2 regions of the Gordonia sp. DT218 genome follow, and region 1 is predicted to be linked to the other one. Evidence: predicted binding sites of a transcription regulator. Region 1 holds the regulator's gene; the other holds the start of a gene.

Evidence for each region. Region 1 encodes LexA, which represses DNA repair genes until DNA is damaged. Its sites were predicted from a motif close to CGAACANNTGTTCG; they were not measured.
Region 2: a site for LexA is predicted at 1,356-1,369, ahead of ACPXCG_RS15915 (DUF222 domain-containing protein). Genes of this name have one in related genera too.

What each region holds. Positions count from the first base shown of each region.
Region 1 covers NZ_JBNCNS010000005.1:305,459-309,320, forward strand. Annotated here, with positions in the region: gene ACPXCG_RS19700 (putative PEP-binding protein) at 1-1,260, shown strand, start outside; gene lexA (transcriptional repressor LexA) at 1,275-2,033, opposite strand; gene ACPXCG_RS19710 (LysM peptidoglycan-binding domain-containing protein) at 2,271-2,822, shown strand; gene nrdR (transcriptional regulator NrdR) at 2,926-3,417, shown strand; gene hrpA (ATP-dependent RNA helicase HrpA) at 3,520-3,862, opposite strand, start outside.
Region 2 covers NZ_JBNCNS010000004.1:115,107-118,968, reverse strand. Annotated here, with positions in the region: gene ACPXCG_RS15915 (DUF222 domain-containing protein) at 105-1,340, opposite strand; gene gluQRS (tRNA glutamyl-Q(34) synthetase GluQRS) at 1,480-2,403, opposite strand; gene ACPXCG_RS15905 (ATP-dependent DNA ligase) at 2,506-3,561, shown strand; gene ACPXCG_RS15900 (DNA polymerase domain-containing protein) at 3,563-3,862, shown strand, end outside.

The DNA of each region.
Region 1 (3,862 bases):
GTTGTCGCCGAGTTGCTCGGGGTACCCGAGCCCGGCGTACCGGAACCGCCCGTGCCGTCGGTGCTGCTCGCCGACGACCTCGCCCCGGCGGATACTGCCGGACTCGATCCGACACTGATCATCGCGTTGGTCACACGTCTCGGAGGTCCGACGAGTCACACGGCGATCATCGCCCGTCAGTTGGGGATTCCGTGCGTTGTCGCAGTCGGCCGGCTCGCGACCGTGGCCGTCGGCACCAGAGTGCTCGTCGACGGTACGGCGGGCACTCTGGAGATCGAACCCGACGAGGCGAAGGCGCTCGCCGGTGTCGACGAGAGCCGCCGCAAAGCTGCTGCGGTGGCGTCGTGGACGGGCCCTGGGGCGACCGCGGACGGACATCGGGTCTCGGTGCTCGCGAACGTCGCCGACGGGGCGTCGGCACGGACCGCATCCGGCTATCCGGTCGAGGGGGTCGGGCTGTTCCGCACGGAGCTGGCGTTCCTCGATCGCGCCGAGGCGCCGACGATCGCCGAGCAGACGACGCTGTACCGCGAGGTGATCGACGCGTTCGCCGATCAGAAAGTGGTGATCCGGACGCTCGACGCCGGGTCGGACAAGCCGCTGAAATTCGTGACCCAACTGAATGAGGCCAATCCGGCGCTGGGCGTCCGGGGCAATCGCATCGCCATCGACCATCCCGATATCCGCGCGGCGCAGCTCGATGCGATCGCGGCCGCCGCGCAGGAGGGCGGAGCCACGCCGTGGGTGATGGCCCCGATGATCGCATCGCCTTCCGAGGCAGCGGAATTCGCGGGCGAGGTGCGTCGCCGTGGGTTGGTCGCGGGGGTGATGGTCGAGGTGCCGGCTGCCGCGATCCTGGCTGCGGCGATCCTGGCGGAGGTCGACTTCGTCTCGATCGGCACCAACGATCTGACGCAGTACACGATGGCCGCCGATCGGATGTCGGCCGAACTCGCCACGCTGACGGATCCGTGGCAGCCGGCCGCGCTCGCGCTGATCGACATGGTCGCCCGCGCCGGTCAGGCGGCGGACAAGCCGGTCGGGGTGTGCGGTGAGGCGGCCGCCGATCCGTTGCTGGCGTGTGTGCTCGTCGGCATGGGTGTCAGTTCGTTGTCCGCGGCGCCCGCCGCGGCTGCCCCGGTCGGCGCACGCCTCGCGGAGGTGACTCTCGACCAATGCCGGTCTGCCGCACAAGCGGTGCTGACGACCGCCGGTCCCGCCGAGGCCCGTGCGGTCGCGTCGGCGGCGCTCGACGGCTGACCCTCAGGCGACCCTCACACGCGCCGCATCACCGTGACGACCTTGCCGAGGATCGCGGCCTCGTCGCCGGGGATGGGATCGAAGAGCTCGTTGTGCGGCATCAGCCAGACGTGACCGTCCTTGCGCTTGAACGTCTTCACGGTCGCCTCGCCGTCGATCATTGCTGCGACGATGTCGCCGTTGTCTGCGACGTTCTGTTGCCGGACCACCACCCAGTCGCCGTCGCAGATGGCGGCGTCGATCATCGACTCGCCGACGACGCGCAGCAGGAACAGCGATCCCTCACCGACCAGTTCTCGCGGGAGCGGGAACACGTCCTCGACGGCCTGCTCCGCCAGGATCGGTCCGCCGGCGGCGATCCGACCGAGGACGGGCACGAAGGTCGGCGTGGGCAGCTCCTGACCGTCGGCGAGTCCGGCAGCGGCACCGCCCGGCGGGGTGTGGTCGCCGTCCTGGATGTTCACCGCACGCGGCCGGTTGTGATCGCGCTTGAGCAATCCCTTGCGTTCCAGGGTGCGGAGCTGATGCGCCACCGATGACGTCGAGGTCAGTCCGACCGCGTCGCCGATCTCGCGGATACTGGGCGGATAGCCACGCTCCCGCACGGACTGGCGGATGAACTCCAGGACCCCGCTCTGGCGTGCGGTGAGGGCTGTCTCCGCGAACTCGGGGTCGGCGACGACAGGTGCCGGATCGGACGACTCGTCGGGGGCGTCTACGCTCTCGTGGATCGCGCGGGAGGCTCCGCGCCGCCCGCCGGCCTTGTCGCTCATCGCTGAGTCCTTCCTGTCGGCTGTTGCATCGTCGGCTGTCGCCGAATCGGGTTCGTCTCGCAAAATTGCTGGTCGATCGCGTGTCTCACGGCCGAGGTTAACCGAACCGGCCGACAGGTTCAAACATTTGTTCGACGCGTGTCGAGACTTTGTCGGCGCATCGTGCTACAAATCGAACATGCGTTCCATCGAACATGTGATCGAGGGGACGGCCGATTCGGATCCCAGGAGGACACGATGAGCACAGCCACCTTGACCCGTGAGGCGTCGACCCGCGAGACGCTCGTGCGCGATCTGCCGAGCAGCGGGACCCGGTCCCGCGAGACACCGACGCGCGCGCCGCGACGGCCGGTCACGTCGGGCGTCGGCACGCGTCCCCGGCGCGCCGCCAGGGTCGAGCCGACCCGTCCGGCCGACCGACGTCCGGCCGGGCGTTACAACCCGGGCACGACGATCGTCGGCACCCGGTGTGCGGCACCGGCGGACGATCGGCGGGTCTATGCCCGCCGTCGTGCGGCCGCACTGGCGGTGCTGGTCGGGGGTGCACTGGCCGCGCTCGTCTGGGTCGTCGCCATCGTGGGGACGAACTACGCCGCGTCCGTCGCCCCGCAACCGGTGGGCACCGAGGTGGTGCATGTGCGGCAGGGCGACTCCCTGAGCTCGATCGCCGATCGGGTGGCGCCGGATCTGCCGCGCCAGTCGGTCATCGATCAGATCGTCGAGCGCAACGCCCTGCCCGCCTCGGGCCTCCATGTCGGGCAGGCGCTGATCGCGCCCGCATACCGCTGAGCAACGGACGGTATCCTCCATGGCACAGGTTCCAGCCGGGAACCGGCACGGCGTAGCGAGCATCCGGTGCGCCGGAGTGTCCCGAGATGTGCGTGAGGACAACATGCGCTGCCCGTTTTGTAAGAACGAAGACACCAAGGTCATCGACTCGCGTGTCGCCGATGAAGGGCAGGCGATCCGACGGCGCCGTTCGTGTGCGGAGTGTGGTCGCCGGTTCTCGACGGTGGAGAGCGCCGTGCTGTCGGTGGCGAAACGCAACGGGGTCACCGAGCCGTTCAGTCGTGAGAAGGTGATGCGCGGAGTTCGTCGGGCGTGCCAGGGCCGCGCGGTGGCCGAAGACGCGCTCGCCCAGCTCGCGCAACAGGTCGAGGATGCCGTTCGCGCATCCGGATCGGCCGAGATCCCCAGCAACGAAGTGGGATTGGCGATCCTCAAGCCGCTGCGTGAGCTCGACGAGGTGGCCTACCTCCGATTTGCGTCGGTGTACCGCTCGTTCGACTCGCTCGAGGACTTCCAGCGTGAGATCGATGACCTGCAGGGCGACTTGACGCACGGGAAGACAGTGGACGCCACGGGGTCGATCGTCTCGGAATGACGGCGCCCGGGCGATGTGCGCTCGGACATGCGCTCAGCGGAACCCGTCCAGAGAGCTCAGCGGAACGCGTCCAGAAAGCTCAGCGGAACGCGTCCAGAGAGCTCAGCGGAACGCGTCCAGAAAGCGGAGCGCTCGCTTCTCGGAGATCGGATAGGCGGTACCGAGGCGCTGCGAGAACAGACCGACCCGCAGTTCCTCGACCATCCAATGTGCGTACTCGTTGAAGGCATCGCGCCGACCGACGGGGAGCTGGGCGACTCGCTGATTCCAGTGCGCGATCACGCGGTCGACCGCGGCCAGGGCATCGCGATCGCGGCTCGATGATGCCAAGAGGTCGGCCAATCGGTTCTCCGCCGCCTGAAGGTATCGGGGGATCTCGGTGAGATATGTGCGTGGGGTGGCCGCCACGAATCCGTCGAAGACGAGATTTTCCAGTTGCTCGGAC
Region 2 (3,862 bases), on a different contig from region 1:
GCGCGGTGAATGTTCTTCCCGAAATGTGCTGCGCTGGTGTGCGTAACTTTCCCGGTCCGCTGGTCGAGTGGCCGACGAACGTGGTGAGGAGGCGTATCGAGACCTCAGGCGGCGATGTTGTCGAGGTGCATGGTGCGTCGGTGGTAGGCGGGCAGCGGTTTTCGGTGCGGGTCAACGGCGCTCGGTGGGATCAGCCAGGGGTGGCGGTCGGTGCCGAGGGCGATGTCCCACCTGTGGGCGTGGACCTGGGCGTGGCAGGACGGGCAGAGCAGGCAGCCGTTGTCGAGGTCGGTGGGTCCGCCGTCGCTCCAGAACACCATGTGGTGCACGTGTGCCCAGGAGGCGGGTGCCCCGCATTTGATGCAGCACTGGTCGCGAGCGATGATGGCTTTGCGTTGGTGTGGGGTGAATAGGCGTTGTTCAAAGCCCATGTCCAGTGGTGCCCGGTTGCCGTCGATGATGATCTCGGTGATGCCTGCATCACAGGCCAGCATTTTTGCGGTGGCCTGTGATAGCGGGCCGAGCCATGGCAGTGACGCGAGGTCGGGGGTGTCGACGGGGATGGTGAGGTTGATGTGGGTTTTCGGGGCGGTCATGAATGGTGTGTTCGCGCAGGCGGCGGCGTCGAGGATCTGTTCGAGTGCGTCGGCGCGTTGCTGACCGGGGGTGCGGGCGTCGGGGGAGCCGTCGGGTTCGGGTCGTGCCTGGGTGAGTGAGTCGATGGCGGCGGTGATTTTCTCGCCGATCACGATGTCGAGGTCACCAGAGACTTTCACTCGCCCATCCGTGGTCGGGACGACGTTGAATTCGTTGAGTCGGCGGTCCTCACCGGCGGGCAGGCCGCCGGTGCTGGCGGCGACCTGGTTACCGAGCCCACGTGCGACCTTCTCGATCTCTTTCGGCGCGGCTCCGGACAGCGCGTGGGCGATCAGCGCCTGCTCGTGTTCGAGGCGTTCCTCATCACAGAGTCCGTCGGCGGCGCGACGCATGATGTGCACCATGCCGGCCACGATCGCATCGACATGCTCACCGGAGAACACGCCATCGTCGGCGTAGCCCGGCAGCCGTTGCAAGGCTGTCAGTGCTGTACCGATTCGCAACCAGCGCGAGGCGACCCCGGGTGCGGCACCCATCTCGATCAGCAGGTTGCGCGTCGTGCCGCCGGACTGCCGTGCCACCCCCAATCGATCCAACGCACTGGCATGCGCCGCCAACAGGTGATCGACAATATTACGCAGTTCCAGCAACGCCTTGGTGGCGTCGAACACCTGCCGCCCCGACGCCGCATCGGCGACGGTGACCTCACGCGCACAAGCAATGATCGAGCTGATCTCCCCCATGCCATCCAGGGTACTCGAACATGTGTTCGAGTCAAGGAAAACTTCTGTGCCGCAGTTTGTTTCGACAGAAATCTACGGCGGACAACCTTCCGATTCTACCGACAGGCTCCGACAGTTCCGACGTCGAGCAATTCTCTAATCACTCCCACTCATCAGCCGTCAGAATCCACGGCTCGCGAGGCAGTGCATCGGGACGGAATCGCTCGCTCAGCATCGCGATGTCGACCACCTCGCCACGATCGGCAAGCCGCAACGACTGCGCGATGTGCGAGAGCACCTGTGCCGCAGTCACTTCGCGCTCGGCGAGGTCGGCGAGGGTGACCGCACCATCGCGTTTGCTCAGTCGAACGTGATCGGGATTGAGCACCATCGGTACGTGTGCATAGGTCGGAGGCGTGTGTCCCAGCAGCGATGCGAGGTAGGCCTGCCGAGGCGCGGACGAGAGGAGATCGTCGCCGCGGACCACCTGATCGACGCCTTGCGCCGCGTCGTCGACGACGACGGCGAGGTTGTAGGCGGGTGTGCCGTCGTTGCGTTGGATGACGAAGTCGTCGACCACGCCCGCGTAACTGCCGTGCAGCAGATCGGACACGCTGAACAGCTCGGCGTCGGTGCGCAGGCGGATCGCCGGCGGACGACCCGTGGCGCGACGTTCGGCTCGCTCGGCATCGGTGAGGACGCGACAGGTGCCGGGATACGCGCCCTGCGGAGCATGCGGCGCCGACGGCGCCTCGAGGATCTCGCGGCGGGTGCAGAAGCACTCGAAGGTACACCCGCGGTCTCGGAGCCCGTCGATCACCGACTGATAAGTGGCGAGGCGCGTCGACTGGTAGACCACGGGTGGGTCCCAATCCATCCCCAGAGCTGTCAGATCGGCGAGTTGCCGACGATCGGCGCCGACGGCGGTGCGGTCAAGATCCTCCATCCGGATGAAGAACGAGCGACCAGTGGTCCGGGCGAACAACCAGGCCAACACGGCGGTTCGAAAGTTGCCGAGGTGCAGGTCACCGGACGGCGACGGCGCGTACCGTCCCGCCGGCCGGAAGGTGTCTCCCTGGTCCATTGCGCAAGACACTACTGTCCCCGCCGGCCCCGCTGGTCGAGCAGCTCGGCGAGCGTAGCGAGTCAGGCATGTCGAGACCGCTCCGCACGTACCATGAGATCCGTGGACCTCCCGGTAATGCCACCGATCGCGCCGATGCTCGCCAAAGCCGTCACGTCGGTTCCCGACCAGCCCGACGGCGATCCGGTGTGGTCGTACGAACCCAAGTGGGATGGCTTTCGTGCGTTGATCTTTCGCGATGGTGACGAGGTCGCCATCGGTTCGCGCGGCGGCAAGGATCTGGCGCGCTACTTCCCGGAACTCGTCGCGGCGGCCAAGGCCGAGCTGCCCGAGAAAGCAGTGGTGGACGGCGAAATCGGGGTGCCGGCGCTGATCGGCGAGACGCACCGGTTGGACTGGGACTCGCTGGCGCAGCGCATCCATCCCGCGCAATCGCGGGTCACGATGCTGGCGGAGAAGACACCGGCGATCTTCATCGGTTTCGACGCGCTCGCGCTGGGCAAGGCGAGCGTTGTGGGCGAGCCGTTCCCGGTACGTCGTGAGGCCTTGCTGCAGGCGATCGACCCGGCCGTCGGTGCCGACCGGCGACTGCGGGTGAGCCGCGTGACCGCTGATCCGGCGCTGGCGACCGACTGGTTCACCGCCTTCGAGGGCGCCGGTCTCGACGGCGTGGTGGGCAAGAAGCTCGACGGCCGATATGTCGAAGGCAAGCGGGAGATGGTCAAGGTCAAGCACAAGCGCACCGCCGACTGCGTCGTCTTCGGCTATCGCGTGCACAAGAGCGGCACCGGACTCGGCTCCATGCTGCTGGGGCTCTACGCCGATGGCGAGATGCGGATGGTCGGCGGGGCCGGCGCGTTCTCGGATGCCAAGCGCATCGAACTGCAGGAGATGTTCGAACCGATGCGCACCGATCCGGACAAACCCAGCCCGGGCGAACCGACGCGGTGGCGATCGGAGAAGTCGGGTGAGTGGATTCCGATCCGTCCGGAGCTCGTGGTCGAGGTCGCCTATGACCAGATGGAGAACCACCGCTTCCGGCACACCGTGAAGTTCATCCGATGGCGCCCCGACCGCGAGCCGGAGAGCTGCACCTACGACCAGCTCGAGGTCCCGCTCACCTACGACCTGCACGATGTGCTGGAAGGAGCCTCCTGACATGGCATCCCGGTCGCCCGCGGAGGAACTCGACGTCGACGGCGTCGCCGTGCGGATGAGCAATCCGGACAAGATCTACTTTCCGGAACTCGGCGAGGACGGCGGCCGCAAGAGGGATCTCGTCGGCTATTACCGCGAGATCGCACTGCAGGGCGCGATCATGACCGCGGTACGCGATCGGCCGACCTTCTTGCAGCGCTTCCCCGACGGGGTCGAGGGGGAGGAGATCTATCAGAAGCACATCGCGAAGAAGCGGCCCGACCACGTCGAGTCCACCCGGATCGTGTTCCCTTCGGGCAGA